DNA from 3 places in the Peribacillus sp. R9-11 genome. Region 1 is predicted to be linked to each of the others. Evidence: predicted binding sites of a transcription regulator. Region 1 holds the regulator's gene; each other region holds the start of a gene.
The links. Region 1 encodes CtsR, which represses protease genes until heat stress. Its sites were predicted from a motif close to ATGGTCAATAAAGGTCAAACA; they were not measured.
Positions count from the first base shown of each region.

Region 2: a site for CtsR is predicted at 6,071-6,091, ahead of clpP (ATP-dependent Clp endopeptidase proteolytic subunit ClpP). Genes of this name have one in related genera too.
Region 3: a site for CtsR is predicted at 5,066-5,086, ahead of clpB (ATP-dependent chaperone ClpB). Genes of this name have one in related genera too.

Region 1 is NZ_CP133763.1:101,988-112,258, reverse strand. Features, by position in the region: gene RE409_RS00580 (PIN/TRAM domain-containing protein) at 1-743, opposite strand, end outside; gene disA (DNA integrity scanning diadenylate cyclase DisA) at 970-2,043, opposite strand; gene radA (DNA repair protein RadA) at 2,046-3,434, opposite strand; gene clpC (ATP-dependent protease ATP-binding subunit ClpC) at 3,669-6,110, opposite strand; gene RE409_RS00560 (protein-arginine kinase McsB) at 6,229-7,305, opposite strand; gene RE409_RS00555 (protein-arginine kinase activator protein McsA) at 7,302-7,853, opposite strand; gene RE409_RS00550 (CtsR family transcriptional regulator) at 7,874-8,335, opposite strand; rRNA gene rrf (5S ribosomal RNA) at 8,685-8,800, opposite strand; rRNA gene RE409_RS00540 (23S ribosomal RNA) at 8,862-10,271, opposite strand, start outside.
Region 2 is NZ_CP133763.1:5,304,041-5,314,311, reverse strand. Features, by position in the region: gene RE409_RS25905 (tetratricopeptide repeat protein) at 1-12, shown strand, start outside; gene trxB (thioredoxin-disulfide reductase) at 116-1,063, shown strand; gene RE409_RS25895 (8-oxo-dGTP diphosphatase) at 1,625-2,083, shown strand; gene rapZ (RNase adapter RapZ) at 2,128-3,030, shown strand; gene yvcK (gluconeogenesis factor YvcK family protein) at 3,020-4,006, shown strand; gene whiA (DNA-binding protein WhiA) at 4,074-5,027, shown strand; gene RE409_RS25875 (HPr family phosphocarrier protein) at 5,048-5,305, shown strand; gene clpP (ATP-dependent Clp endopeptidase proteolytic subunit ClpP) at 5,403-6,008, opposite strand; tRNA gene RE409_RS25865 (tRNA-Arg) at 6,308-6,379, shown strand; gene rpoN (RNA polymerase factor sigma-54) at 6,709-8,046, shown strand; gene RE409_RS25855 (glutaredoxin family protein) at 8,061-8,303, shown strand; gene RE409_RS25850 (sugar-binding transcriptional regulator) at 8,443-9,477, shown strand; gene gap (type I glyceraldehyde-3-phosphate dehydrogenase) at 9,510-10,271, shown strand, end outside.
Region 3 is NZ_CP133763.1:1,412,069-1,422,339, forward strand. Features, by position in the region: gene RE409_RS06795 (IclR family transcriptional regulator) at 1-511, opposite strand, end outside; gene RE409_RS06800 (fumarylacetoacetate hydrolase family protein) at 970-1,917, shown strand; gene RE409_RS06805 (DinB family protein) at 1,920-2,411, shown strand; gene RE409_RS06810 (cupin domain-containing protein) at 2,443-3,555, shown strand; gene RE409_RS06815 (FAD-dependent monooxygenase) at 3,688-4,887, shown strand; gene clpB (ATP-dependent chaperone ClpB) at 5,131-7,719, shown strand; gene RE409_RS06825 (YjzD family protein) at 7,801-7,992, opposite strand; gene RE409_RS06830 (alpha/beta hydrolase) at 8,292-9,020, shown strand; gene RE409_RS06835 (Rossmann-fold NAD(P)-binding domain-containing protein) at 9,123-9,953, shown strand.

The DNA of each region.
Region 1 (10,271 bases):
ACTTCTTGGATGTCTTCAAAATCCCCTTCGTACATCTCTACTTTAATCGGTAGTTCTTTTTGAATCCGGTTAAGGATATCCAATCCACGTCTACCGCGGTTCCTTTTCAAAGCATCTGAGGAATCAGCAATGTGCTGAAGCTCGTTTAATACGAATTGTGGTATTACTATGGTACCCTCTAGGAAGCCTGTCTGACAGATATCTGCAATTCTACCGTCAATAATAACGCTTGTATCGAGGATCTTCAATCGCTTGCTGTAACCTTCTTCGTCCTCTTCACTCTCTTCACCGTCTGAAGTTTTTTTCTTATTATTTTTCGTAAATAAATTCAATAGTTCATCACGTTTTTTAAAGCCAACCTGAAACCCAAGATAACCAAACAAAAGCGTAAGGATGATAGGAACTACTGTATTTAAAATAGGCACCCTAATTGCACTAAAAGCGGATCCAACTAAAAATGCCGCAAGTAGTCCCACTAAAAGACCGACGCTGCCAAAGATTATGTCCGTACTTGGTATCTTAACAAGCTGTTCCTCCAGCCACTTCATAAAATAGATCACATGATCTACTGCCCAAAAAGTAATAAGATAAAAGATAATGGCACCCAACAGTACACTTACATAAGGATTGTTTATTAAAGCAATATCATCTGCATGTAAAACAATTAATAATTCCGGAATAAGTAACATACCAAGTGTCCCACCGACTATTAAGAAGCATGCTTGTATAATGCGTTTTAACATCCCTTTCACCTCCCTCTACTCATTATTGACCAATAAAAAAAAATGAAACCTTCGAAAATTCGTTTTCATTATATACGTGAAATTCACCTAAGGAATTAGTGGATTTACAAATATGATTCCTTCTCTTTTTCGTATTATTAGCCTAGCACCCTAAGTTTTGAGTGTCAAAAATAAACACCAATCAATTTCAAGCTAATATAGGAAAATTTAGATGTAAGTTTGCACCTTACATCCTTCGATTTGTGACAAGCTGATTTTTCAAAATACGAAGTCCTTCTCTAATTTTATTGGCACGGACTTCCCCAATACCTTCTACATCGTCAAGATCTTCAACCGTCGCTTTATTGACCTCCTTAAAGCTTTCGAACTGTTTCACTAAATTTTCAATGATCAAACCCGGCAAGCGTGGGATTTTATGAAGAATCCGGTATCCACGGGCATGTATAGCCTCATCAAGATGAATGTAACCATGATAGCCCAGTATTTTTAAAAGTATGCTTTCGTCCAATTGTTCCTGCATGGCCAACTCTTGAAGCCGGAAGATAATTTCTTCAGGTTTTTCATCATTACTAGAGGTATAATCCTTGATAAGCCATTTTCCTTCCGTTTCAATATCCGCCAGAATTTCGTTCATTTGCAGACGGATCAGCCGTCCTTCTGTACCGAGTTCATTTAGGTAGGTAAGTAACTCAGCTTTGATTCGAAGAACCATAACATAACGATGAAATACTTGTAAAAGGTCAGCATAAGTCACAAGTTCTTCAAATTCCAGAGCTCCTAACACAGATATGCTCTGCTGCAGTACCACCTTATATTTTTCCAAGGTTTGAATGGCTAGATTAGCCTTAGCGAGTATGACACCAATATCTTTAAGGGCATATCGAAAATTACCTTGATATAAAGTAATTACATTTCGACGTTGTGAGATTGCAATTACTAAAGACTTGGTCTCTCTAGCTACACGCTCCGCTGTCCGGTGCCGCATACCTGTTTCAGTGGAGGGTGTACTATTATCAGGTACTAATTGAGCATTGGCGAAAATGATAGTATCGGCCTTTTCATTTAAAATGATGGCTCCGTCCATCTTCGCCAGCTCATATAATGTACTTGGGGTACAGTTACAGTTAATTTGGAAGCCACCATCTACAATTGTGCGTACCTTTTCGTTATATCCAACTACAATCAATCCACCCGTATTTGCCCTCAGGACATTTTCAATGCCTTCCCGAAGCGGGGTACCCGGGGCTACAATTTGCAAAATCTCCAATTTGGTTTTCTCATACCCTTTTTTATCTGTCATCTTTACCCCCCTAACGAATGATGAAGAGCCTCCGAAACCGATGAAACCCCAACAATCTTAATACCCTTTGGAGCTGTCCATCCACCTATATTATTAGCTGGTATAATGACCCGTTCAAACCCTAGTTTTGCTGCTTCCTGTACTCGTTGTTCAATCCGGGACACCCTTCTTACTTCCCCCGTTAACCCAACTTCTCCAATGATGCAATCGGCAGGATTTGTTGGTTTATCACGGAAGCTTGAGGCAACGCTAATTGCCACAGCCAGATCAATTGCCGGTTCATCCAGCTTGACACCTCCAGCAACCTTTAGGTACGCATCTTGGTTTTGTAATAACAAACCCACTCTCTTTTCCAAGACTGCCATTAAAAGCGAGACCCTATTGTGATCAATCCCAGTAGCCATTCGCCTTGGATTTCCAAAACTCGTCGGTGAAATTAATGCCTGAATTTCGACAAGCACCGGTCTTGTTCCTTCCATTGACGCAACAACGGTAGATCCCGAAGCTCCTTGTGACCGTTCCTCAAGGAAAATTTCCGAGGGATTCGCGACTTCTTCTAGACCATGTTCCTTCATTTCAAAAATACCCATCTCATTTGTCGAACCAAAGCGGTTTTTGACCGCGCGTATAATTCGATATGTATGGTGTCTTTCTCCTTCGAAATATAAAACAGTGTCTACCATATGCTCAAGCAACCTTGGCCCTGCAATCGCCCCTTCTTTCGTAACATGCCCGACGATAAAGATCGCAATTCCATTCGTCTTCGCAATACGCATGAGCGATGCCGTACATTCCCTTACTTGTGAAACACTTCCCGGCGCGGAAGTCACTTCAGAATGATACACTGTTTGAATTGAATCAATAATAACTAAATCCGGATTTACCTCTTGAATTGCCTGTTGGATATAATCCATATCAGTTTCCGCATAAACGAATAGATTTTCTGACATAACCCCAAGCCGGTCCGCTCTCAGTTTGGTCTGTTTAACTGATTCTTCACCTGAAATATATAGCACTTTTTTCTGTTTATGCGCCAACTGTGAAGATACTTGCAAAAGTAGGGTAGATTTACCAATACCCGGATCTCCTCCAATTAACACAAGTGACCCCTGCACAATCCCGCCACCAAGCGCACGATTCAATTCCATTAAATCTGTCTTAATTCGAGGTTCCTTGTCTGACTGAATAGTAGTTATAGGTGCCGCCTTCTCACGTTCCCCGGAACCTCTAACCTCTGAATGAGTAAAAGCCCCTTTTCTAGCCGGTTTAACAATTTCGGTTTCCTCGACCATCTTATTCCATTCTCCACAGCCCGGGCACTTTCCCATCCACTTCGCTGATTCATACCCACAAGACTGACACATAAACTTCGTTTTCTTTTTTGCAGCCATAATTACTCCTCTTCCTATTTGAAAAAATACCTATATAAAAGATATTATATCTCGGTTTTATTTAAACCTTCTTAATGATAAGTTTTTTAGAAAATAACTTCTGCACCCATATTTCCCTTTTTTTCGCCAGATATTGATTGCTTAAAAATTTTAAATATGAACATTTCTACCTATGAATAAAAAACAGAGGTACACTGCAAAAAATCTGCGTGTACCTCGAAGTTTAGAATCAGATTATTCACTTACGTTAACAGGCTCGCCTTGTCGGATAGCAAACTCATTATTCACAACGTCCATCACGACCGTTTGCCCTTTTTTCACATTACCTTTCAGCAACTCTTCGGACAAATAATCTTCTACATGTTTCTGAAGCGCTCTTCGGATTGGACGTGCCCCGTATTCAGGATCAAAGCCTTCCGTAGCAATTTTTTCTCTAGCCGCATCTGTCAGCTCCAAGTATATTTCCTGTTCTTTCAAACGAGTAGTCAGCTGATTAGACATTAATGTAACAATTTGTTTCAAGTGATCTTTCTCTAACGAGTGGAACACGATGGTTTCATCAATACGATTCAGGAATTCTGGACGGAAGGCACGTTTAAGTTCTTCCATCACTTTCCCTTTCATATTTTTGTAGTCCTGGCCAGTGTCCTGGATGTTAAAACCGACATACTTATCAATTTTTAATGCAGAAGCCCCAACATTTGAAGTCATAATCAGAATCGTATTCCTAAAATCGACAGTACGGCCTTTAGAGTCTGTCAGCCTTCCGTCTTCTAGTACTTGAAGAAGAATATTAAAAACATCTGGATGTGCCTTTTCAATTTCATCAAGCAGAACGACGGAATATGGTTTTCTCCGCACTTTTTCTGTTAACTGTCCGCCTTCTTCGTATCCTACATATCCTGGAGGAGATCCAACAAGACGTGAAGTTGAATGTTTCTCCATATATTCAGACATGTCGATCCTTATCATGGCATCTTCATCACCAAAGATGGATTCAGCTAGAGCACGGGCAAGCTCGGTTTTACCAACTCCTGTAGGCCCCAAGAAGATGAATGAACCGATTGGACGCTTAGGATCTTTCAATCCTGCTCTTGCACGTCGTACCGCTTTAGAGACCGCTATGACGGCTTCTTCCTGCCCAATTACACGATCATGGAGGATTGATTCCATATTAAGCAGTTTATCAGACTCAGTTTGCGCCAGTTTAGTAACCGGAACTCCCGTCCAGCTGGAAACGACATGGGCAATATCGTCCACTGTCACTTCACTGTTCTCTTGCCCTTGTTTTTCTTTCCATGTTTTCTTCGTTTCTTCCAATTGTTCTCTTAAACGTTGTTCTGTATCGCGAAGTGAAGCAGCTTTTTCAAACTCTTGACTTTGAACGGAAGCGTCCTTTTCCTTACGAACATCATCTAGTTTCACTTCAAGTTCTTTTAAGTTTGGTGGTGTTGTATATGAGCGTAACCGTACTTTTGAACCTGCTTCATCAATCAAGTCAATCGCTTTATCCGGTAAGAAGCGATCGGAAATATAACGATCAGATAATTTAACTGCAGCGTCAATCGCTTCATCCGTAATTGAAACGCGGTGATGGGCTTCATACCGGTCACGTAAACCCTTCAATATTTGAATGGACTCTTCCATCGTTGGCTCGTCGACTTGAATTGGTTGAAAGCGTCGTTCTAGCGCAGCGTCTTTTTCGATATATTTACGGTACTCATCCAAAGTCGTTGCACCGATACATTGTAATTCACCACGGGCCAATGAAGGTTTAAGGATATTAGAAGCATCAATGGCACCTTCAGCCCCGCCAGCACCAATCAATGTGTGCAACTCATCGATGAATAAGATTATATTGCCTGCCTGACGAATTTCGTCCATTACTTTCTTTAAACGGTCCTCAAACTCACCACGATATTTCGTACCAGCTACAACAGTACCCATATCAAGTGTCATAACGCGTTTATCGCGCAGGATTTCAGGTACCTCATTATTAATGATCTGTTGGGCAAGGCCTTCAGCGATGGCTGTTTTACCAACCCCAGGTTCACCGATTAATACTGGGTTATTTTTTGTACGACGACTTAATACCTCAATGACTCTCTGTATTTCCTTGCTTCTTCCGATAACAGGATCCAGGCTGCCTTCACGAGCAATCGCCGTTAAATCTCGGGCAAGACTATCCAGGGTTGGTGTGCTTGCATTTGACGCTGCTGACCCCTGATGTCCACCTGATTCATTACTGCCTAACAGTTGTAATACCTGTTGGCGTGCTTTATTTAAGCTTACTCCAAGGTTGTTCAGTACTCGGGCTGCAACACCTTCACCTTCTCGGATTAGACCAAGAAGTACATGCTCTGTCCCAACATATGAATGGCCTAATTTTCTTGCTTCATCCATTGAAAGTTCAATGACTTTTTTAGCTCTTGGGGTATAGTGTATTGTTTGGGCAGTATCCTGTCCACGGCCAATCAGGTTTTCTACTTCTTTCTGGATTTTTTCCGCTCCTAAACCAAGAGCATATAACGCTTTAGCTGCAATACCATCGCCTTCTCGAACCAGACCTAACAAAATATGTTCTGTACCAATATTATTATGTCCTAAGCGGATTGCTTCTTCTTGGGCTAATGCTAATACTTTCTGGGCTCTTTCAGTAAAACGACCAAACATCATAGGGAATTCCTCCTTAAGAATTTTCGTTTTGAGTAAAGCTACTCTAAGTAACGGCAGAGGCTTCATTGCACTACATTTATTACATGAATATAGGTACTGACTCAGAGGTAATTAACCTCTATGAGGAGGAAGTTTCCGTGAAGTTTAAGCGTTCTCGAATGAGTGCTGCTCTACGGATATCCCTTTCATGGGATCTTAATGGGCCACCTGCGTATTTTTGTAAAAATCCTGACTGAGTTAATATCATCAACTCATTTAAGATACTTTTAGAAATATTTTTTATATACCCAAGATCTATACCTAACCTAACATCGGAGATACAGGTAGTTGCTTCCTTAGTCTCAATGACTCGAGCATTAGACAAAATCCCATAAGAACGGTAAACTCTATCTTCTAATTGTATGTGAGAGGTCTTCACTAATGCATCCCTTGCTGACCTTTCCTGGGCAATGATTTGTTGAACTACACTCGTTAGATCTTCAACTATGTCTCTTTCAGACTTTCCGAGCGTAATTTGATTAGAGATTTGAAAGATATTCCCTAACGCTTGACTGCCCTCTCCATAAATCCCTCGAACTACCAACCCTAATTGATTGATAGCCGGTATAATTTGATTCATCTGCTGTGTAAGGACTAGGCCCGGCAGATGCATCATGACCGAAGCCCTTAATCCTGTTCCCACATTAGTTGGACAACTAGTTAAGTATCCTCTTTCTTCATCATATGCATAGTCTATGGATTCTTCAATCCAATCGTCAAGAACATTTGCGAGCTTTAACGTTTCTTTTAGCTGCAGCCCAGACATTAAACACTGAATACGGAGATGATCCTCTTCATTGATCATGATACTTATTTCTTCATTTTCTGAGAGAAGACAAGCACCTTTTGCTGATTCATCAACTAAATGAGGACTGATTAAATGCTTTTCAACGAGAACACGCTTTTCTAGTGGTTGGATTTGGTCAATCTCTAGAAGTTCAAGTTTGCCAATCTCTGGGGTAACTTCCTCTTCAATTCTTTTTTTTACTAATTCAATGATTTCTTTAGCTTCTTCGTTAGAAAAGGAGGTAGGAAAGGTGAAATCTTTGAAATTCCTGGCCAACCGAATTCTAGAACTTAATACAATATCAATTTCAGGCCCTTCGGCACTCATCCAGGAACTCAAGGCGTTTTCTACAAACTTTTCTAAACTCATAATTCGTCGCCTCCCTCTTGTGCTTCATACCTTTTTTCAAGGGAACGAACCTTATCTCTTACTTCTGCTGCTTTCTCAAATTCCTCTTGATTGATGTGAACCTTTAAAACCTCTTTCAAATCTGAAATTTGTTTTCGAAGATAAATGGTGCCACCAATCCTTTTTGGAATTTTACCTATATGTGCAATGTTGCCGCTATGAACCCTCTTTAAAATCGGATTTAATTGATCATTGAAAGTTTTATAACATTCAGCACATCCAAATTTACCAAGGTGAACAAACTCTTTATAGGATCGGTGACAATGAGGGCAGCGCTTCTCTTCTGTCTTAGGAAATGCATTTGCCTTCGTCTGTTGAATATTCGACTCCATATTCAACAATCCTGCTAATAAATTATTTATTGAAAAACCATGTCCTCCTGCAACCATAGCCATTTCACCTTTTTCCTGAGCACATTTCTCACAAATCATAACCTCGGTTTTTTTTCCATTAATGATCTTGGTGAAGTGCAGGGTAGCAGGCCTTTGATGACATTCTTGGCAAATCATGTTCATCACCTCTGCCAGTTTTATTTATATTTTAAAGTTGTAAGCATCGCAGTTAAAATCCTTGCCCTAAGCTCATCTCGGTCGGGTAAATCTATATAAATCACCGATCTATCAATGACGCTCATCATAATCTTGGCTTCTCTTTCATTTATAACTTCTTCACTCATAAGCCGAGAAATAACACCTTCAGCCATCGATTGAGTTACCCTAGAACCAATAAGGGATAATAATTGGTTAATAAGATGCACGTAATCCTGCGATTTCACTTTCATGATCCGTATATAACCGCCGCCTCCACGCTTACTCTCTACAACATAACCTCTTTCGATTGTAAACCTGGTATTAATTACGTAATTGATTTGAGAAGGAACACACTGAAATTTATCTGCTATTTCACTTCTTTTAATTTCTAAGATATCTTTCTGACTTATTTCTAGTACTTGTTTCAAATAAGTTTCGATAATATCAGATATGTTTCTCACTCAGCCTCCTCCAATCTGACTTTGACTATATTTGACTATTATTATACAAGGAAAAATGCATTTTGCAACTTAAATGCACTCATTTAAATGTATTATCCATTTTCTCCAAATTATATGTACTTACATACCCTAATGCACACTAAAATTTAAATATCTTACTTAAATACCCTAAACAGTTAAACACAAAACCTATTTTATAATAGAATATTCTATTACGTGTATTAATTCTCCTGCCGAATCCAAACACCTGGTCAAATACAAAGAAGACCAACATCTTTGCTGATCTTTAAATCGCTATCTATTTGTAAAAGAAAAAAGACCAGCCAAGGATGGCTGATCTTTTTGAATGGCTTGGCGGCGTCCTACTCTCACAGGGGGAAACCCCCAACTACCATCGGCGCTGAAGAGCTTAACTGCCGTGTTCGGAATGGGAACGGGTGTGACCTCTTCGCTATCGCCACCAAACAATAAAGGAACGTTGTTCCTTCAAAACTAGATAATAAGAAGGTATTTCATTTTTTAAAGCGTGGTTAAGTCCTCGATCTATTAGTATCAGTCAGCTCCACATGTCGCCACGCTTCCACCTCTGACCTATCAACCTGATCATCTTTCAGGGATCTTACTAGCTTGCGCTATGGGAAATCTCATCTCGAGGGGGGCTTCATGCTTAGATGCTTTCAGCACTTATCCCGTCCGCACGTAGCTACCCAGCTATGCCTTTGGCAAGACAACTGGTACACCAGCGGTGCGTCCATCCCGGTCCTCTCGTACTAAGGACAGCTCCTCTCAAATTTCCTGCGCCCGCGACGGATAGGGACCGAACTGTCTCACGACGTTCTGAACCCAGCTCGCGTACCGCTTTAATGGGCGAACAGCCCAACCCTTGGGACCGACTACAGCCCCAGGATGCGATGAGCCGACATCGAGGTGCCAAACCTCCCCGTCGATGTGGACTCTTGGGGGAGATAAGCCTGTTATCCCCGGGGTAGCTTTTATCCGTTGAGCGATGGCCCTTCCATGCGGAACCACCGGATCACTAAGCCCGACTTTCGTCCCTGCTCGACTTGTAGGTCTCGCAGTCAAGCTCCCTTGTGCCTTTACACTCTACGAATGATTTCCAACCATTCTGAGGGAACCTTTGGGCGCCTCCGTTACTCTTTAGGAGGCGACCGCCCCAGTCAAACTGCCCACCTGACACTGTCTCCCACCCCGATAAGGGGCGCGGGTTAGAATTTCAATACAGCCAGGGTAGTATCCCACCAACGCCTCCACCGAAGCTAGCGCTCCGGCTTCTCAGGCTCCTACCTATCCTGTACAAGCTGTACCAAAATTCAATATCAGGCTGCAGTAAAGCTCCACGGGGTCTTTCCGTCCTGTCGCGGGTAACCTGCATCTTCACAGGTACTATAATTTCACCGAGTCTCTCGTTGAGACAGTGCCCAGATCGTTACACCTTTCGTGCGGGTCGGAACTTACCCGACAAGGAATTTCGCTACCTTAGGACCGTTATAGTTACGGCCGCCGTTTACTGGGGCTTCGGTTCAAAGCTTCGCTTGCGCTAACCTCTCCCCTTAACCTTCCAGCACCGGGCAGGTGTCAGCCCCTATACTTCGCCTTGCGGCTTCGCAGAGACCTGTGTTTTTGCTAAACAGTCGCCTGGGCCTATTCACTGCGGCTTTTCCGGGCTATTCACCCTAAAAAGCACCCCTTCTCCCGAAGTTACGGGGTCATTTTGCCGAGTTCCTTAACGAGAGTTCTCTCGCACACCTTAGGATTCTCTCCTCGCCTACCTGTGTCGGTTTGCGGTACGGGCACCTTACATCTCACTAGAGGCTTTTCTTGGCAGCGTGGAATCAGGAACTTCGGTACTATATTTCCCTCGCCATCACAGCTCCGCCTTAATGGAAACGGGATTTGCCTCGTTTCCGGCCTAACT
Region 2 (10,271 bases), 500 kb from region 1:
CTCCTAGAGTGAGCAGATATTTGGACGAAAAATTATTTGTTATATAGGATAATAGGTAGGGAACACTAACCTTAGTGAAGGTTCCATTTGTTATGGAATATGGAGGAGTGAGAACATGTCTGAAAAAATTTATGACGTTGTTATTATCGGAGCTGGTCCTGCTGGGATGACGGCTGCTGTCTATACATCACGTGCGAACCTTTCAACATTGATGTTAGAACGCGGAGTACCAGGCGGCCAAATGGCGAACACAGAGGAAGTTGAAAACTATCCAGGATTCGACACAATCCTCGGACCTGAACTTTCAACAAAAATGTTTGACCATGCCAAGAAATTTGGTGCGGAGTATGCCTATGGTGATGTTAAGGAAATCATCGACGGGGAAGAGTATAAAACAATTGTTGCCGGTTCTAAAGAATTTAAAGCTCGTTCGATCATTATTTCTTCAGGTGCCGAATACAAGAAAATCGGCGTTCCTGGCGAAAAAGAATTAGGCGGACGTGGTGTATCGTATTGTGCTGTTTGTGATGGAGCATTCTTCAAAGAAAAAGAACTGTTCGTTATCGGCGGAGGAGACTCTGCAGTTGAAGAGGGTGTGTACCTAACTCGTTTTGCTTCGAAAGTAACGATCGTTCACAGACGTGAAGAGCTTCGTGCACAGAAAATCCTTCAGGATCGTGCGTTTGCCAATGAAAAAATTAACTTCATCTGGAATCATACTTTGAAGCAAATTAATGAAGAAGGCGGTAAAGTTGGTGGTGTCACTCTTGTTTCCACAGTAAATGGAGAAGAGAAAGTAATGGACGCAGACGGTGTATTCATCTATATCGGAATGTTGCCACTAACTAAGCCATTTGAAAAATTAGGCATCTTGAATTCTACAGGCTACATCGAAACGAATGATCGGATGGAAACACGGGTCCCAGGTATTTTTGCTGCTGGAGATGTTCGTGAAAAAACTTTGCGCCAAATTGTTACAGCAACAGGTGATGGAAGTATTGCTGCTCAATCTGTTCAGCATTATGTGGAAGAACTTCAAGAAAAGTTGCAACCGAAGGCTTAAGTATTATAATTTATATACAAAAATTTACACATCGTAATTCTGTTTTAATTATGTTGTAACACCAGTGAAATAATGATTGGATATAGTAAGAGTAGAAGTTGACCCCCTTTTATTATAAAACGTTGAGGACACAGATTAAGAATCTGTGTCCTTTTTTTCGTTTCCTGCTTTAAGACTATATCTTCCCTACCATTTTCTAGGAAGAATCAATATGTTGTAATAGAAAGTAAGATAGCCATCTGCATTTAGGGAATGAAAGTGGAGAAGAATAGGAGGTAAGCTAGAGAAGAAATTTACTCGGTAATTCCACGAGATGAATATTCCCCCAATGCAGGAAGGTTACTTTATTGTTAGCTTATTTCAAAAATAGTATAATGATAAGATATACTAAACATATATCATTCATAAGGGTAAGATTTAAAATACAGCTTGTTTGAACTATAAGCATTTGTAAATCGCCAAATGGATGTCTAGCGGCGGTTTAAAGATATAAACTGAATCTCTGGAACACAAGAGTGAAGGTTTCTATAGTCGAGCAGAGGCCAATTTGAGGTGAAGAACGTGCAACGTGTCACAAACTGTGTATTGATTAAGGATAATCAAATCTTATTATTAAAAAAACCAAGACGCGGATGGTGGGTAGCTCCTGGTGGCAAGATGGAGCCCGGAGAATCTATACGTGATGCCTGTATAAGAGAATTTCGCGAAGAAACAGGTGTTTATTTAAAAAACCCTACCATCAAAGGCATTTTCACCTTCATTATGAAGGATGGGGATAAGGTGTTGTCAGAATGGATGATGTTTACTTTCTTTGCTACGGACTCTGATGGTGTCAATGTAGATGTATGTGAAGAAGGGGAGCTTTTCTGGCACCCTATAGAAGATGTTAAAAAGCTGAAAATGGCTGAAGGGGATTTTCACATTCTGGACTATATGGTTCATGGAAGTGGAATTATTTACGGAACGTTTACCTATACACCTGAATTTAAGTTGCTTTCTTATCGACTAGATCCAGGTTAATATTTACTTATAAAAAAGATTGCTATACATGGGGGCGGAGAAAAATGAGTACAGGGCAGATGAATGAAACGCAATTGGTCATCATAACTGGAATGTCAGGAGCAGGAAAGACAGTGGCGGTTCAAAGTTTTGAAGACCTCGGCTTTTTTTGCGTCGATAATTTGCCGCCCACTTTATTGCCAAAGTTTTTGGAGTTAATGAAGGACTCTGGGAATAAGATGAATAAAGTAGCACTTGTTATGGATTTACGGGGGAGAGAATTTTTTGATTCCTTATTTCTTGCTTTGGACAAATTAACAGAAACATCATCGGTCTCACCAAGAATTCTTTTTCTTGAAGCTGATGATGATTCCTTGGTCCGTCGATATAAGGAAACGAGAAGGACCCATCCATTAGCTCCATTAGGCCGGCCATTAGAAGGTATTAAAATGGAACGGGAACTCTTGGATGAACTAAAAGGAAGGGCTCAGTTGATTTTTAATACTTCACAGCTGAAGCCACGTGAACTTAGGGAAAAAATTGCTTCAGAATTTTCAACGGATAAAAGTGTAGGATTTACAGTCAATGTCATGTCCTTTGGGTTCAAGCATGGTCTACCTATAGATGCAGACCTTGTGTTTGATGTACGTTTTCTACCCAATCCGTACTATATTGACCACATGAGGCCAAAGACGGGGTTGGAGCAAGAAGTATCTAGCTACGTTTTAAAATGGAGTGAGACACAAAAGTTTTTAGAAAAGGTAACAGATCTGCTTACCTTTATGCTTCCATATTATAAGCGTGAAGGGAAAGCGCAACTTGTTATTGCGATTGGGTGTACAGGAGGTCAGCACCGTTCTGTAGCATTGACTGAGTATATTTCGAACTACTTCCAAAAGGATTACAGGGTTCAGGTGTCTCATCGAGATATCGAAAAAAGTAAGGGGAAAGTAAAAGATGTTAAATAAAAAGAACCGGCCTAAAGTTGTGATCATTGGAGGGGGAACCGGCCTTCCGGTTTTATTAAGAGGATTAAAGAAGCATCCAGTGGATATAACAGCAATCGTTACGGTAGCTGATGATGGTGGAAGTTCAGGGCGCCTTCGTGAGGACATGGATATCCCCGCACCTGGTGATATTCGTAACGTTCTTGCTGCATTGTCAGATGTAGAGCCTCTTGTTGAGCAAATGTTTCAGCATCGCTTTCAGAGTAAAAATGAGTTGTCCGGGCATTCGTTGGGGAATCTGATTCTCGCTGCTATGACCTCATTAACGGGAGATTTCGTCCATGCAATCCAGGAAATGAGTAAATTCTTGAATGTCCGGGGTAAAGTACTGCCAGCTGCCAACCAAAGTGTGGTTCTCCAAGCGGAAATGGATGATGGATCGATTGTTACTGGAGAATCCAAAATCCCCTTTTCAGGAAAGAAAATAAAAAAAGTATTTCTGTCGCCCCAACATATAAAGCCGCTAAGTGAAACTCTCCAAGAAATCAAGCAGGCAGATCTTATCGTCATCGGTCCAGGAAGCTTATACACTAGCATTCTGCCTAATCTACTTGTTCCAGGTCTTGGTGAAGAAGTAGGCCGCTCTAAGGCGAAGAAAGTGTACATTTGCAATTTAATGACACAAGCAGGCGAGACGCTGGATTATAGCGCAAGCGATCATATAAAAGCTATATATGATCATATGGGAAATGCATATATTGACAGGATACTTGTTAATAATGAGGAAATACCGTCTGAAATTCAGGAACGTTATAAAGCTGAATATGCCAAACCGGTTGTGTACGATGTGGAAAGTTTAAAAAGAATGGGTCTTGAAATCATACAAGAACGCATTTTTAGCTATGAAGGTAATGTAATACGCCATGACACAAAAAAAGTGGCAGATTTGCTTTATAATATGCTGGTAAATGAAACGAAAAGTCATATAGTTCCGTAGATATAAGTGGAGACTGCTTTTTGACTAATAAAAAGAGATTACCTGCGTTCGATTGGGGGTGAAATGGATGTCTTTTGCTTCAGAAACAAAAAAAGAGCTTACTACATTGGAAGGAAAGGATTGTTGCGGAAAAGCAGAATTGTGTGCACTTATCCGGATGAATGGATCCCTTTCATTTTCTAATCGGAAGCTTGTTGTGGATATTCAAACCGAAAATGCAGCGATTGCCAGACGGATTTACACGCTGTTGAAAAAAAGTTATGAGGTCCAGGTCGAGCTGCTGGTTCGTAAAAAGATGAAGCTTAAAAAGAATAATGTTTATATTGTCAGGATGTCATCTGGAGGGCAGCGGATTTTAACCGATTTAGAAATTTTAGGCGAGGGCTTTGAAATTCTCCATGCTATATCCGATACTATTGTTGGGAAAAAATGTTGTAAGCGTTCATATCTAAGAGGTGCATTTCTTGCGGGAGGTTCGGTCAATAATCCGGAAACGTCTTCCTATCATCTTGAGATTTTCTCACTTTATAAAGAGCACAATGATGCGCTTTGTGAGCTAATGAATAAGTTTGGTTTAAAGGCTAAGACGCTAGAACGTAAAAAAGGGTATATCATTTATTTAAAAGAAGCCGAAAAAATTGCAGAGTTTTTAAGTATTGTGGGAGCTCATTCAGCTTTATTAAGGTTTGAGGATGTAAGAATTGTCCGTGATATGCGTAATTCCGTAAATCGCCTTGTGAATTGTGAAACAGCTAATTTGAACAAAACGATTGGGGCCTCATTGCGTCAGGTTGAAAATATCCATTACATTGAGGATACGGTAGGATTAAATATTTTACCAGATAAGCTTCGGGAAATTGCGGAGCTAAGGATAGCATTTCAGGATATAACATTAAAGGAACTTGGAGAAATGGTATCAGGAGGAAACATCAGTAAGTCGGGGATTAATCATCGGTTGCGAAAAATTGATGAAATAGCTGATAGACTCCGTGGAGGAGAAGCTATTGCTGCGAAAAAATAAAGCTAACAGGGGAGATCAAGATGGTGGAAAAACAAGTAGAAGTACGACTGAAAACAGGTTTACAAGCACGACCGGCTGCTCTTTTTGTTCAAGAAGCTAACCGTTTTCATTCAGATGTTTTCCTTGAAAAAGAAGGAAAAAAAGTGAATGCAAAAAGTATTATGGGGTTAATGAGTCTTGCCATTAGCTCTGGCGTGTCCGTCAAGCTTATTGTTGAAGGCCGTGATGAAAAAGAAGCAATAGAGGCATTAGAAGAATTCGTACAGCAAGAAGGATAAAATAAGAGGGTGCCGACAAGCATCCTCTTAAAGTTTTCACATAAAAGAAAAAGGACTCAAAAGTCGCTTTATGCTACTTTCGAGTCCTTTAGTTTTATTATTTGTCTTTTTTATCTTCAAGATTGCTACGAGTGATGACTTTGTCAATCAAGCCATATTCAAGAGCTCTTTCAGAGGTCATGAAGTTATCGCGTTCTGTATCTCTTTGAAGGACTTCTATAGGTTGTCCAGTACGTTCTGCTAGGATTTGGTTTAATTTGTCTTTCAAGTGAAGGATACGGCGTGCTGCAATTTCAATTTCCGTTGCTTGACCTTGAGCTCCTCCAAGTGGTTGGTGAATCATGACTTCACTGTTTGGCAGGGCATAACGTTTGCCTTTTTCACCAGCAGCCAATAGGAATGCACCCATAGAAGCAGCCATACCAATACATACAGTTGATACATTTGGTTTAATATATTGCATTGTATCGTAGATAGCCATACCAGATGTGATGCTTCCACCTGGGCTGTTGATATATAAAGTAATATCTTTTTCAGGATTTTCTGCTTCTAAAAATAGTAATTGAGCAACAATAGAATTGGAAACATTGTCATCAATTGCGCTTCCAAGCATAATGATCCGGTCTTTTAATAAACGGGAATAAATATCGTAGGCACGCTCCCCACGACTTGTTTGTTCGATAACTGTAGGAATTAAATTCATGTTCATTTCCTCCTTCGATTAAGAGAATCATTTAAATTCTTTATGTATGTATGATACACTTTTTGGTCAATTTAGGTCAAACAAAACAAACCCTATAATTGATAATTTGTTCGACAATTTTCTAGCTAAGTCTCCTTCCTAATTAAATTTATTTATAATTATGCCGCACAGGGATGAATTTCCACATTACCCATAATACCCAAAAGCCGAAGTTTTAAACCTGATAACCCTTGCAAAGGAAGGCATTCTATCATATAATGAAGTCTGTCGAAAAAATATAGTAAATGATCTTCTATTTCGCCCTCGTAGTGCAACGGATAGAACGCAAGCCTCCGAAGCTTGAAATGCAGGTTCGATTCCTGCCGAGGGCATTACCAATCTCCTGCTTAATTAAGTAGGGGATTTTTTATTTGTTATTTTTAAGTGAAGGCATCCGACGGCTCCAAGCGATTTTTGATGAATTTAATCGATTTCCGTAAATTTTCATAGAATCCTGTAATATCACCCTATTTTGGAAAAAAATAGTCATTACCCTTAGAAAATGTTGATTTCTCAATAAAAGTAGTTGTGAAAATCGCATTCCTGACATATAGTATTTAAAACAAATACACTATTCAGAAAAAAACGTAAGCGTTTTCATGGGTTTTTGTGTAGAATTTTCTCCTGATAATGTAAAATGAAATAGGGGAGGGATGAATCGATGAGTATGAATATGAAAGCAGGACTTTTTCAACAGCAAACATTAAAAATGGCAATGACCCAGGAGCTGATGCAAGCTATTACATTGTTGCAGTACTCCGCACAAGAGCTTTCCGCTTTTTTAGAAAATAAAATGGTGGAAAATCCATTACTGTCCCTAGATCAGCCAACATCTGCTTTGTTTCAGCCAACCCTTGACCGGAAAAAGGGTAAACGAACTCTTAAAAATACGTATGATGCTAATTATTGGATTGAACAAATCAGTGAAGATACCCTTTCACTTGAACAGCATGTCATGTCGCAAGTGAATCACCAGCAACTTTCTGGTGAGCAGCAGAAGGCGATGTTGCTCTTAATTCATAACCTTGATGAAAACGGTTACTTGCGAATCCAGCTGGAAGATATATGTGTTCCGGGGATATCTTCAGTCGTTTTAGATGAGAGCCTACGACTTTTACAGCAACTCGAGCCGCATGGGCTTGCAGCGAGGAATCTTCAAGAATGTCTTTTACTTCAGGTAAAAGCAGAAGGTGTGAATCTGCTAGCAGAATCGATCATAGAAAACCATTTCCTCGATTTTGCTGAAAAGCGGTGGAAAGACTTAAGTAAAAAAATTGGCGCTACAATGAAGGAGATTCAAGAAGTTTTTGATTATGTCCAGACATTGAATCCGCGTCCTGCTTCACTCTTTTTTCAGGAAAAACCATCCTATATTGTGCCGGATGTAGTCGTGGAAGTTCGTGACGGAATCCTGCTTGTCGGGAATTATGATGGTAACACACCTAATCTTAATGTGGATAAAGGGTATTTAAACAGAATGAAGAGTCATAAGGACCAGGGAGTGCAACGTTTTATCCAGGATAAGTGGCAAGAATACCAATGGATCTCAAGAGGGATTCAACAGAGAAAAGAGACTATATTGAAGGTTATTCAGTGTATAGTCGAAAAACAGCCAGCTTGCTTTCATCACGGTTTAAATTATTTAAAGCCGATGACCATGAAAGAAATCGCCGACGAGCTTGGCATACATGAGTCCACAGTAAGCCGGGCTGTTAAAGGGAAATACGTGCAGACACCATTTGGTACGATAGAGATGCGGATATTTTTCACTACTTCTTTACAATCTGTCGGCCTTGATGAAGATATGTCGGGCATGCAAGCAAAAAAAAGCCTCCAGGCAGCGATCAATAGTGAAAATAAACAAAAGCCGCTTTCTGACCAGGACTTGGCTGAACGATTAAAAGAGGAGAATGGAATTATTCTGGCACGTCGAACTGTCGCCAAATACCGGGAACAATTAGGGATTCCTTCTTCATCTAAACGAAAAAGATATGATTGAAAAGGATGAGTAATTTGGAATCAAATGTGTTTGTTTTATACAGCAGGGAAAAATGTCCATTATGTGAAAAGGCCAAACAGATTCTTGAAGAGATTAAATTTGAATCAGGTATAGTATATACGGAAATTGATATCTATTCTGATGATGCTTTACTTGAAAAGTTCGGGCTTATGATTCCTGTTATAGAATGGAAATGTAATATAATTCAATTCGGAAATGTTGATAAATCAGCTTTAAATAGGCTTGTGGAAAAATAATTTTTCAAATCATTTGAAGAAACATTCCGTTCCTGCTAGAATAAAATATGTAGCAGGAATATTTTTTTGTTTTAAGTGGGACATTAAATGACTATGCGGGACATAAAGTGTCCAACTTTAACTTTTAGGAGTTTTAAACATGCGTACATTACTCGAGGTACAAAGAAAATTATTACCTGATTTCCTTATGGTTATGCAAAAAAGATATGATATCCTGCGTTATATCAAAATGATGCAGCCAGTTGGAAGGCGAAGTCTGGCAGTTAGCCTTAATTTGACGGAGCGGACGCTAAGAGGTGAGGTTGATTTTCTGAAAAGTCAGAACCTGATAAATATATTCAGTTCTGGAATGACTCTCACTGATGAAGGGATGGAGATCCTGGATAAGTTAGAAGGAATAATGCGTGAAGTAATGGGTATAGACATAATGGAACGGAAGTTGCAGGACATATTACAAGTTGATGAAGTCATCATAGTCTCTGGTAATTGTGATGAAATTCCATGGGTAAAAAAAGAATTGGGCAAAGCATGTGCAAACCGTATGAAACAAGAGTGGGAATCAAAGAATACCATTGCTGTTACAGGTGGATCAACAATGGCCGAAGTAGCTAATTCTTTGTCACCTGATGCAGCGTCAAGGAAATTGATATTTGTCCCTGCTCGCGGCGGAATTGGTGAAGCTGTACAGAATCAAGCTAATACCATTGTAGAGAAAATGGCACATAAGACGCATGCCTCGTACCGAGTGTTATATGTACCTGATCAATTAAGCGGTGAGGTATATGCTTCCTTTATGAAAGAACCTGCAATTAAAGAAGTTATTTCCCAAATCAAGTCAGCCGATATGATTATCCATGGAATTGGTGATGCTTTGGCAATGGCTAAAAGAAGAAATTCTACACCAGAAATGCTAAAGAAGCTGATTGATGGAAATGCTGTAGGAGAAGCATTCGGTTATTATTACGATGAAAACGGAAAAGTTGTTCATAAAGTTTTGACTGTCGGCATTCAATTAGATGATCTTAGCCCTGAAAAGCGAGTGATTACTGTAGCAGGTGGGAAAACTAAAGCAAAAGCAATCCGTTCATATATGAAAGGCGCACCTTCATCGACGGTTTTAATCACGGATGAAGCGGCAGCACAAGAGTTAATTCAGGGGAATTATACCCCTTAATATATTTGCGAACTTAAAAGGAGGAATTTTTCATGACAGTAAAAGTTGGAATTAATGGTTTTGGACGTATTGGACGTAATGTATTTCGGGCAGCATTGAGTAATCCTGAGGTAGATATTGTAGCTATTAACGACTTAACAGATGCTAATATGTTAGCGCACCTTCTGCAATATGATTCAATTCATGGCTCTCTTAATGAAAAAGTAACAGTGGATGGGGATTACTTAGTTGTTGATGGCCATAAAGTTAAAGTATTGGCTGAACGTGATCCTGCACAGTTAGCATGGGGAGAACTAGGAGTAGAAGTAGTTGTAGAATCTACAGGACGTTTTACAAAACGTTCCGATGCTGCTAAACATTTAGAAGCTGGCGCGAAAAAAGTTATTATTTCAGCTCCTGCATCTGATGAAGATATCACGATCGTTATGGGTGTAAACGAAGACAAATATGATGCAGAAAACCACCACGTTATTTCAAATGCTTCTTGTACGACGAACTGTTTAGCTCCATTTGCTAAAGTGCTTCATGAACAATTCGGAATTAAACGCGGTATGATGACTACAGTTCACTCTTATACAAATGATCAGCAAATCCTTGATTTGCCTCATAAAGATTATCGTCGAGCACGTGCAGCGGCTGAAAATATCATTCCTACAACAACTGGGGCAGCAAAAGCTGTTGCACTTGTACTTCCTGAACTTAAAGGGAAATTGAATGGTATGGCAATGCGTGTACCTACTCCAAACGTATCTGTAGTCGACCTTGTTGCAGAGCTTGAAAAAGATGTAACAGCT
Region 3 (10,271 bases), 1.3 Mb from region 1:
CCTTAGTTCCTACATTATTATCTTTTTCTATCCAGTCTGCCGTTATGGAAGAATCCTGGAATACAGTGAATACTTTGCCGGAAGAAGAAGATGGGGGAAGGCGCGTGCCTAGCTGGGCCCCAATATTTAAGTTTTGATTGGAATTCCATATTTTTGCTGTGATTGGTCCATCGTATGTCCAAACGGAAAATAACACCGTGCAGGAGGTATGATGGCTGATTTCTTGTAAATAAGGAGTAATTCGGCTTGTGACGTCCTCATTCCCAATGGCTGCCATACCATATTGAATCAGTTTGCTCCCGAGGGAATACATACCAGTTGTCTTATCGCGATATAGTAACTCGAGTTGGGTCAAAGTATTTAAATACTTATAAAGGTTACTTTTAGTTATTTCTGTAGATTCTTGAATATCAGAGAATCTTAAAGGGTTTCTTTGTGAAGCGAGTAAATCAATAATGCTCATCCCGATTTGCAAGGATTGAATCGTTGAACCAGATTTTACGATTTCCATATGACAATCTCCCTAATCTGTTTTAATTTAGGTCTAGTATATCAGAGTATGTAAAGTTTAAATGAAAATAAATAAAAAGTATGCTCCATAACGTCCGCATAAACACATCTGTTTACTATACTTCTAGTTTTCGATAAGTCTAGTCATATTTGTATTTGTTAAATTTGCTACTGAAAGCCTCATAATGATGTTGATAATATCATTTTCATAAAAATTTTTGCCATACTTTCTTGACAATTTTCCGAAAATTAAGTTATCATGTATATAAATAGTGAACTAAGTTATCTATAAGTGAAAAATTAAAAATTGATGCGAGGTTTAGTTACGATTTGTCCTCTAGTTTGTGAAAGGACATTCTTTTTATAAACAATGCCTTATTTCAGACAAAGACAGGTGCATCGATAAAACAACTAAAAGACAGCTTTTAAAAAATAATGATAAATAAAGGAGAATGAAAAATGAAATTAGTAACTTTTAGCCGTGAAGGATTTACACGTATTGGCGCAATTTATCCAAATAAAGAGATTGTAGACCTAAACTATGCTTATCAAGCACTTCTTGAAAGTGAAGGGAAACTTCGCAGTGAACAAATCGCTGAAGCTTATGTACCTTCAACTATGGAAGCATTTCTACAGGGTGGGAATGAAAGCCTTTCCATCGCAAGAAAAGCTGCGGATTATGCATTGAATAATCGCGATTCATTCAAACGTACTCTGGTACATGCTGTTGAAAACGTAAAGCTTGAGGCACCTGTCCAAAAGCCAGGGAAAATTATTTGTGTAGGACATAACTACCGTGAACACATTGCAGAAATGGGTCGCGAACTGCCTCCATTCCCGGTCGTGTTTGCCAAATTCGCTAATACAGTAATTGGACCTCAAGATGATATTCCGTTTTTCCCCATTTCAGAACAACTAGATTATGAAGCAGAATTTGCTTTTGTAGTGGGCCAACGGGCACGCAATGTTTCTCAAGATGATGCACTTGATTATGTAGCAGGTTATACAATTGCGAATGATGTCACTTATCGTGATATTCAACGCCGTACACTTGAATGGCTTCAAGGGAAAACAGTCGAAGGCAGTGCACCAATGGGACCTTGGCTAGTTACATCAGATGAGTTATCTGATCCTTCTGGATTAAATGTCCGCTTAACTGTAAATGGTGAAGAACGCCAAAAAACGAATACATCTAACTTCGTATTCGATGTGAAATATTTAGTTGAATTTTTATCGAACTTAATGACTCTTGAACCAGGTGACATCGTCCTAACTGGAACGCCGGGTGGAGTAGGAGTAGCCCGCGATCCACAAGTGTTCTTAAAAGATGGTGACGTTGTCAAAATCGAAATCGACAAAATCGGTTATCTCGAAAACCGTGTGAAACGTGCTTGGGAGGGAAAATAAGAATGGCTTATCAGTCAATCGGTACATCGATCCAATCTTTTCAACAATCAATCGATCACATTCTTGAGACAACAGCTAACCTTTCAGAGAAAACAATCCGTTTCAACCCGACAGAGGAAGAGTGGTCAATCATGCAAATCCTTTCTCATATAGCGGAAGCCATTCCTTACTGGCTAGGTGAAGTGGAAACGGTAGTAGCCACTCCGGGCTCAAAATGGGGACGTGGATTGCAAGATCCAGCTCGACTAGCAGCGGTTACTGATACGGAAAAACTATCAGTTGATGAAGTTTTAAAACAAGTGGATGAACTGAAATATAAAGTTGAGAGCGGCCTCGGGAAATTAGATGAAGAAACACTATCTAAAGAATCACCGCACCGGAACTTTGCCAAATTCGGTAACAAACCTGTTTCTTATATCGTAGATCATTTCATCGATGACCATGTTTCAGGGCACTATGACCAAATTAAGCGAAATCTTTCTAAAATTAAGTGATAAAAAATGAAAAAAGAAAGTAGGGAGTAATGTGGCTGAAAAATCAGATTACATGAACAGTGCAATTGTAAAAGATTTTACAAGGGATATTCAGCAGTACAATCTTGGACCCCTATGGGAAGCTATTCCCGCTCTAATGGATCATGAACCTAAACCACATGCCCATGCTTATTTGTGGAAAGAAGAGCTTCTGACAAAAAAGTTGATGGAAGCAGCTGAAATCTTCACACCTGATCGCGGCGGTGAGCGCAGAGCCATTTATTTTCAAAACCCTGGCCTAACTTATCGCCAGCCTTGGGGCTGGGCTTCAACAACCCAAACGCTTTATGCAGCGGTTCAACTATTGTTGCCAGGTGAAGTAGCTCCTTCTCATCGTCACTCTCAAAGCGCTCTTCGATTTATTACGAATGGTGAAGGTGCCTACACAATTGTTCAAGGAGAAAGAATCTTCATGGAAGAAGGAGATTTCTTAATCACACCTAAAAATCTTTGGCATGGACATGGTCATGTTGGAGATAAACCGATGATTTGGATGGACGCTCTTGATATCCCTACTATCTATTCTATTGGCGGTACTTTCTTTGAACCGTATCCAGACCGTATTGAAACGCCGAAACGTCCGGATAATTTTTCGGAACTTCGTTATCAAGGTGGAATGGTTCGTCCGGTATCCGATCGTTATTCACAAGTAGCTCCGCTTGCAAACTACAAGTGGAAAGGCACGAAAGCAGCGATTGAAGGGTTAATGAACTTTGAACCAGATCCATATGAAGGCTTTGCCGTTGAATATATCAACCCATCTAATGGACAAACGGCTAATCCAACGATGGGAGCTTGGATGCAGAAACTTCCAAAAGGTTTCCATTCTAAAGCACATCGCCATACTCATTCAACAATCTATCAAGTACACGAGGGTTCCGGCTATACGGTTATTAATGGAGTACGGTTTGAATGGTCTAAGGGTGACTACTTTGTAGTTCCAAACTGGGCTTGGCATGAGCACGTTGCAGAAGTAGATTCTTACTTATTCTCGGTAAACGATCTTCCAATAATGGAGCGATTTGATTTAGAACAACAACAGTCACTTGATACAAACAATGGTTTCCAAAAAGTTGAAAGTGAATTTAAGGCTGTTTTAGTATAAGAAAAATCAGGTTGGTACTTCCAGCCTGATTGTCATAAATATTACGATAATGCTGGTCGAATGAAAACGCTTACTGTGTTAGTGGTCTACAACTTTGGACTTATGACAACTTATTTTAGGGGGAATTGAATAATGAACACAGAAAAAAAACCATTCATTGTCATCGGTGGAGGAATAGGCGGGTTGGCAACGGCTCTAGGAATTGCGGAAACAAAACAGTATGTAAAAGTCTTGGAGCAAGCTCCTGAATTTGGTGAAATTGGAGCTGGAATTCAGCTTGCTGCGAATGCAACCAATGTTTTACAACGTTTAGGCGTTATGGATAAAATCAACGAAATTGCAGTTTTTCCAAAAAGATTAGTTTTGATGGATGCTTTTTCGGGCAAAGAGCTTTCCGCTTTAGATTTAGGTGACGTATATAAAGAAAGATATGGAGCACCTTATGTTGTGTTACATCGCTCTGATTTGCATCGAGTGTTAGCTGAAGCATGTGAAAGTAGCCCATATATCGAACTTGTAACGAACCAAACCATTATTGAAACGGTAGAAAATGAAGGTCAAGTTACTGTTACTTCTGCAAATGGAGATCAACATTTAGGAAAGGCTGTTATTGGTGCGGATGGTTTATGGTCTAATGCCCGTAAATTATTCGTGGAAGATCAACCGGTATGCTCTCAATATGTTGCCTACAGAGGTGCGCTTCCAATGGAAGAGGTAACGAGTCACGGAGATTTAGATGATGTATATATGTGGATTGGACCGAATCTTCATCTTGTTCAATATCCGGTTAGAAGAGGAGAGCTTTACAATCAGGTAGTTGTTTTCAAAAGTTCTCAATACACCGAAGAAAATGAAAAAACAGATCAATGGGGTACCCCGGAAGAAATGGACCGTGTCTTTGCAGGAACTTGTGAGCTTGTTCAAAATGCGATTTCATTCATTCAGCGTCAACGTCGCTGGCCGATGTACGACCGTTTGCCAATTAATAACTGGACAAAAGGCAGGATCACACTTACGGGAGATGCTGCACATCCAATGCTTCAATACTTGGCACAAGGAGCTTGCCAAGCTTTAGAAGATGCGGCTTATTTGACTGATATGCTTCATAAGAATGGGAATAATGTGGAGCAGGCATTTTTGGAATATCAAGAAGAACGCATTCCACGTACAGCGAACGTTCAAACAAGTGCAAGAATGTGGGGAGAAATTATCCACAATACTACCGATGCGGGGATACTGCTTCGTGATACGATTCTATTAAATCGCACGGATAAGGATTTTAAATTTGTTGATGATTTCCACGGTTACAACAAAGCGTTTGTAAAAGCATAATAACCTGCATTTGCTTCATTCATCCAAAAGTTGTGGTTAGCATATTTTTTAAATCAATATTAGATTTTTGCCTTTCTTCCTTATGAAGAGAGGCTTTTACTGTTTATCCCTTAATAACCTTTGTATTTTTTATAACATTTCTTTACAAGGGAAAAATAAAAAGTATAATGAAACCATAAAGGTCAAAAATGGTCAAATGTTGTAAGAGTTCGTTCATGGAATTGATGAATGGGAGGTTTTAAGATGGATATTAATAAAATGACAGAGAGAACCCAACAGGCGTTTATTGGCGGGCAGGAACTAGCCAAGGATAGGGGAAATCCGGAACTGACGGAGCTTCATTTATTAAAAACCTTAATGGAACAGGACGAGAGTTTATTAATTAGAATTTTATCTGATTCCGATAAAACGGTCAGTCGTTTTGAAATAGAGCTAAATAAGGAACTTAATAAATTGCCGGAAGTGAGCGGCAGTGTTGCTCAGGTATATATGTCAGCTTCCCTACAACAGTTATTGACGGTTGCAGAAAAAGAAATGCAAGTGTGGGAGGACGAATATTTATCCGTCGAACACATCCTGTTGGCGTTGTTAAAGGAAAAAAAACCGAATATAAACAGGCTGTTTTCAACTTGTGGAATAGATTACGATAAAGCAAAACAAGTTATACACGATATAAGGGGGAATCAACGAGTGACTAGTCAAAATCCAGAAAGCACATATGAAGTCCTAAAAAAATATGGCAGAGATCTCGTTGCTGAAGTTAAATCGGGGAAGGTTGATCCTGTCATCGGGCGTGATACGGAAATTCGCAATGTCATCCGGATTCTATCACGAAAGACGAAAAATAATCCAGTATTGATTGGGGAACCTGGGGTAGGTAAAACAGCGATTGTCGAAGGATTGGCGCAAAGGATTGTCAGGAAGGATGTCCCGGAAGGACTAAAAGACAAAACAGTTTTTTCACTTGATATGAGTGCTCTTGTTGCCGGGGCCAAATTCCGTGGTGAATTTGAGGAACGTTTAAAAGCTGTACTGAATGAAATTAAAAAGAGTGATGGTAAAATTCTTTTATTCATTGACGAATTGCATACAATTGTAGGAGCAGGCAGAACGGATGGCGCACTTGATGCAGGGAATATGTTAAAGCCGATGCTTGCGCGTGGTGAGCTGCACTGTATCGGTGCAACAACCCTGGATGAATATCGCCAGTATATTGAAAAGGATCCCGCTCTAGAACGCCGTTTCCAGCAAGTTCTCGTTCCCGAGCCAGATGTGGAAGATACTATTTCAATATTGCGCGGATTAAAGGAACGGTTTGAAATTCACCATGGCGTCAGGATACATGATCGGGCGATTGTTGCTGCCTCTGTCCTTTCCAACCGTTATATAACGGAGCGATTTTTACCAGATAAAGCGATTGACCTAGTGGATGAAGCTTGTGCGATGATCAGAATGGAAATTGATTCAATGCCTTCAGAGCTAGATGAAATTACAAGAAAGGTTATGCAGCTCGAAATTGAAGAAGCCGCCTTGAAGAATGAAGAGGATCCTCAAAGTAAAGCAAGGCTAGGTGTACTCCAAAAAGAACTTTCAGAACTTAAGGATCAAGCGAATAGCATGAAAGCAAAGTGGCAAATGGAGAAATCTGCGCTTCAAAAAGTACAGGACCAACGTGAAGAGCTCGAGAAGCTTCGTCATGAACTGGAACAGGCAGAGAATGACTATGACCTCAACAGGGCTGCTGAACTACGGCACGGAAGGATTCCACAGCTTCAAAAAGAATTGGACGCTATGGAAGATGAATTGGAAAAGGAAAAGCAGGAATCACGATTGCTTCGCCAAGAAGTGACGGAAGAGGAAATCGCATCGATTGTTGCGAGGTGGACGGGTATTCCGGTAAGCAAGCTGGTGGAAAGTGAAAGAGAGAAGCTGCTTCGTCTTTCGGAAATTCTTCACGAACGCGTAATAGGCCAAGGAGAAGCGGTGGAACTTGTATCTGATGCTGTTTTACGGGCTAGGGCAGGAATTAAGGATCCAAACAGACCGATTGGTTCGTTTATTTTCTTGGGACCGACCGGAGTGGGTAAAACTGAACTGGTCAAAGCGTTGGCAGAAACGTTATTCGATAGTGATGAACATATGATTCGAATCGATATGTCGGAATACATGGAGAAACATTCCGTTTCCCGACTAGTCGGTGCGCCTCCTGGATATGTTGGTTTTGAGGAGGGCGGACAACTAACCGAAGCTATTAGAAGAAACCCATACTCCGTCGTGCTACTGGACGAAATTGAAAAGGCACATCCGGAGGTCTTCAATATTTTGCTGCAAATGTTGGATGACGGACGTATAACAGACTCCCAAGGTAGAACTATTAACTGTAAAAATACGGTTATTATCATGACATCCAATATTGGCTCCCATTTCTTGTTGCAGTCCAACCGTAGCGATGGAGCCATTGAAGAAGAAATAAAGGATCAAGTGTTCAAAGAATTAAGAGGACATTTCCGCCCTGAATTTTTGAATCGAGTAGATGACATTGTGTTATTCAAACCGCTTACTCAACATGAAATCGTTGGAATTGTAGAGAAAATGGTTCAGCAATTACAAGTGCGGTTAACTGAACAAAATATAAATCTCCACGTCACCGAAGCGGCTAAGGAATTCATTGCCGAACAAGGGTATGATCCGGTATATGGGGCAAGACCGCTTAAGCGATTTATTCAAAAGCATTTGGAAACAAAAATCGCTCGCCGAATTATAGCGGGGACAGTTGAAAACGAAGAAGGAATCACGATTGATTATGTTCATAACGAATTAGTACTAATCTAAAGTTTATGAAATGTAGTTTAATCAAAAGCAAAGAACGGTATAACAAAAAGGACATCCCCAAAGGATGTCCTCTTTTGCTTCTTAATGTTGATGAGAGTCTTTTGTTGGCCCAGCAGGCATAACAGCAGGGATAATACATATTAGAATAGCCGCAGCGATTCCTAAAATTGTTCCCTGTGCAGCATCGTATGAAACTCCGATCATGGAAGAAACAACATATACAGTCATATGCACTAATAAGAATGTCCAAAAAATTGTCCAAGCATAACGCATCGAATTTCACCTCATTCCACTACATTCATTTTTATCTTACCATAATTAATATACAGTTAAAACGGCTTTTTCATAATAACCATTAAATAATTAAATACAGTATAACAAAGGTAATCTTTTCTGACAGATGGGTTGGGATTGAAAAGAAAAACGATAATATTTCGAGATCTTCACGAAATTATTCCACCTTGATTAATTTATGAAAAGAAAATAGGCGTCTCCCCTGACCTTTTCAATATTTCAACATAAATTAAGTAGTAGTAGTATTTGTAGGAATATTCCTTAAAGGAGTTTAAAAGATGGAACTGGAACAGCGAACTTTTCAAATTGATGACCAATGGAGTATCGTCTATTATCCGGAGCAGCCCAGTGGTTTTTCCGTAATGGTAATCGGAGACCGTAGTCATTTTGTCGAAAAAGACAGCAGCTTTTGGCTCCAGCATCCTGGCAGGTTACGAATATTGGAGTATTTAAAAGAATGCGGATACACACTATTTTCATCCAATTTCCACGGAGCCAGCTGGGGTAGTCCAAAAGCTCTTGATCTTTCCCTTAAACTATATATTCTCTTCATGAAAAAGGAAATAGTCAATCAAAGGTTTCATGTGTTGGCAGAGGGGACAGGCGCACTTCTCGCATTAAGGCTAATGAATGAACTAGGAAGTAAAATACGTTCTGTCGTTCTTATTGATCCGGTTTTTTCATTGAAAGCACAACTGGAAAAAGAAAAGGAAAATAAGTTTTTTTATAAAAAGTGGTTGACTGAGGTTTCGGCTGCTTATGAGATGAACCCAGCCGAATGTGAACAGCATATTCTGGATTCTGAAGATCCGTTAATTGCGGAGAATATCCCTGTAAAAGTAATTCAGGTTTTTGGAAGCTTGCGTAAAGAACAAGCCTCCTTTTATCGGCAAATCCAACTGGCTAGAAAGGCTGACTTGCAGCTAACTTATTTATTACCTGAAAAACGCTATAAAATACCTTATCAAATTCAGAAGTTTTTTAATGAGAATGAAGAGTCTTTATAAGAGTGGATATATTTTCACAATAGTTTGCATACGATACAGCATCTAAAAAAACTTGACGTGCCGGATGAAGCGAGCTTGATGGCATACGAGGAGGCTGTATTTATGCAAACATTCATTGTCATTGGCTCTTATCAATTTGTAGGTTTCTATGTGACCCAATATTTATTGAATCAGGGCGAAGAGGTAATCGGAATTGATTGGACAGATTCCCAAGCAAGTCAGTGTATTATAGAAGAAAAGGAACTTGAAATTGGTCGAAGTGCTAATTATATATATTTTCCGATAAATAAACTTAGATTATTAGATATTTCCCAGCAGGACACTGTTTTTATATCTTGTTACGATATTAGAAAAGGTAAAATAGGTAGAATCAATTGTCTTATAGACGATATCGTTTTCTTTCTTGAGAAATGCAAAAAAAATGGCTTAGATAAAACGCCAAATATTGTGATTCTCATGCCTGTTGAAGACGATGTGGAGGATTTTCAGTCAATAATAACCTCAATTGAAGGAATTGCTTCTGTTAAAATCATATTTTTACCGACGATTTATGGCCCCTGGCAACCAGAAAGCATGTGCTTTGAAGCCGGAATCAACCAACTTGAACAATCAGCTATCAAAGCTACGCTTGCTCGTGAATATACCGAGGATGCGCTCTTTATTACTGATTTTGTGAACGCTTTAGAAAGAGTTGCTACCTTATCAGATAGAAACATCCAGCTGTGCAGCAGTATAGATGATCACTGGAATAAATGTGCCAAGTTTATTTTTGGAGAAAGTATTGATTACTTATTTATTCAACCAGCAACTAAGATAATAAAAGGGACCGTCTTTGAGGTGCAAAGTAAAACGGGTCCAGAAGAAGGTGTTTCCTTACAAAGGAAACATAATAAACGATTAAACTTACTTAAAAAGTGGAGAATGCGTGATTAAAGAGAGCCTTTGGTTAAACTCTAGAAGCACTGTTAAAAAGGGTGCGAGTAATTCAAGAAACTAAAAACATGAATATCAAATCCTATTTTAGGTAAATGTATATGACAAGGAAGGTACAGTATCAATAGACATTAATTCTAGGAAAAATCCAAAACCTGTTAATTTGGCCTGTATCTTATATGCCTCATACTTTAATGAATGGAATAAAACTATCAGGAAATTCATTTTTTAATGTCTGTGCCTTTACGAAAGGGCTACGGGGAATTATGATAATAATGAGATATTCTTTAAGTGAAAAAATGATTATCTGGTAAATTA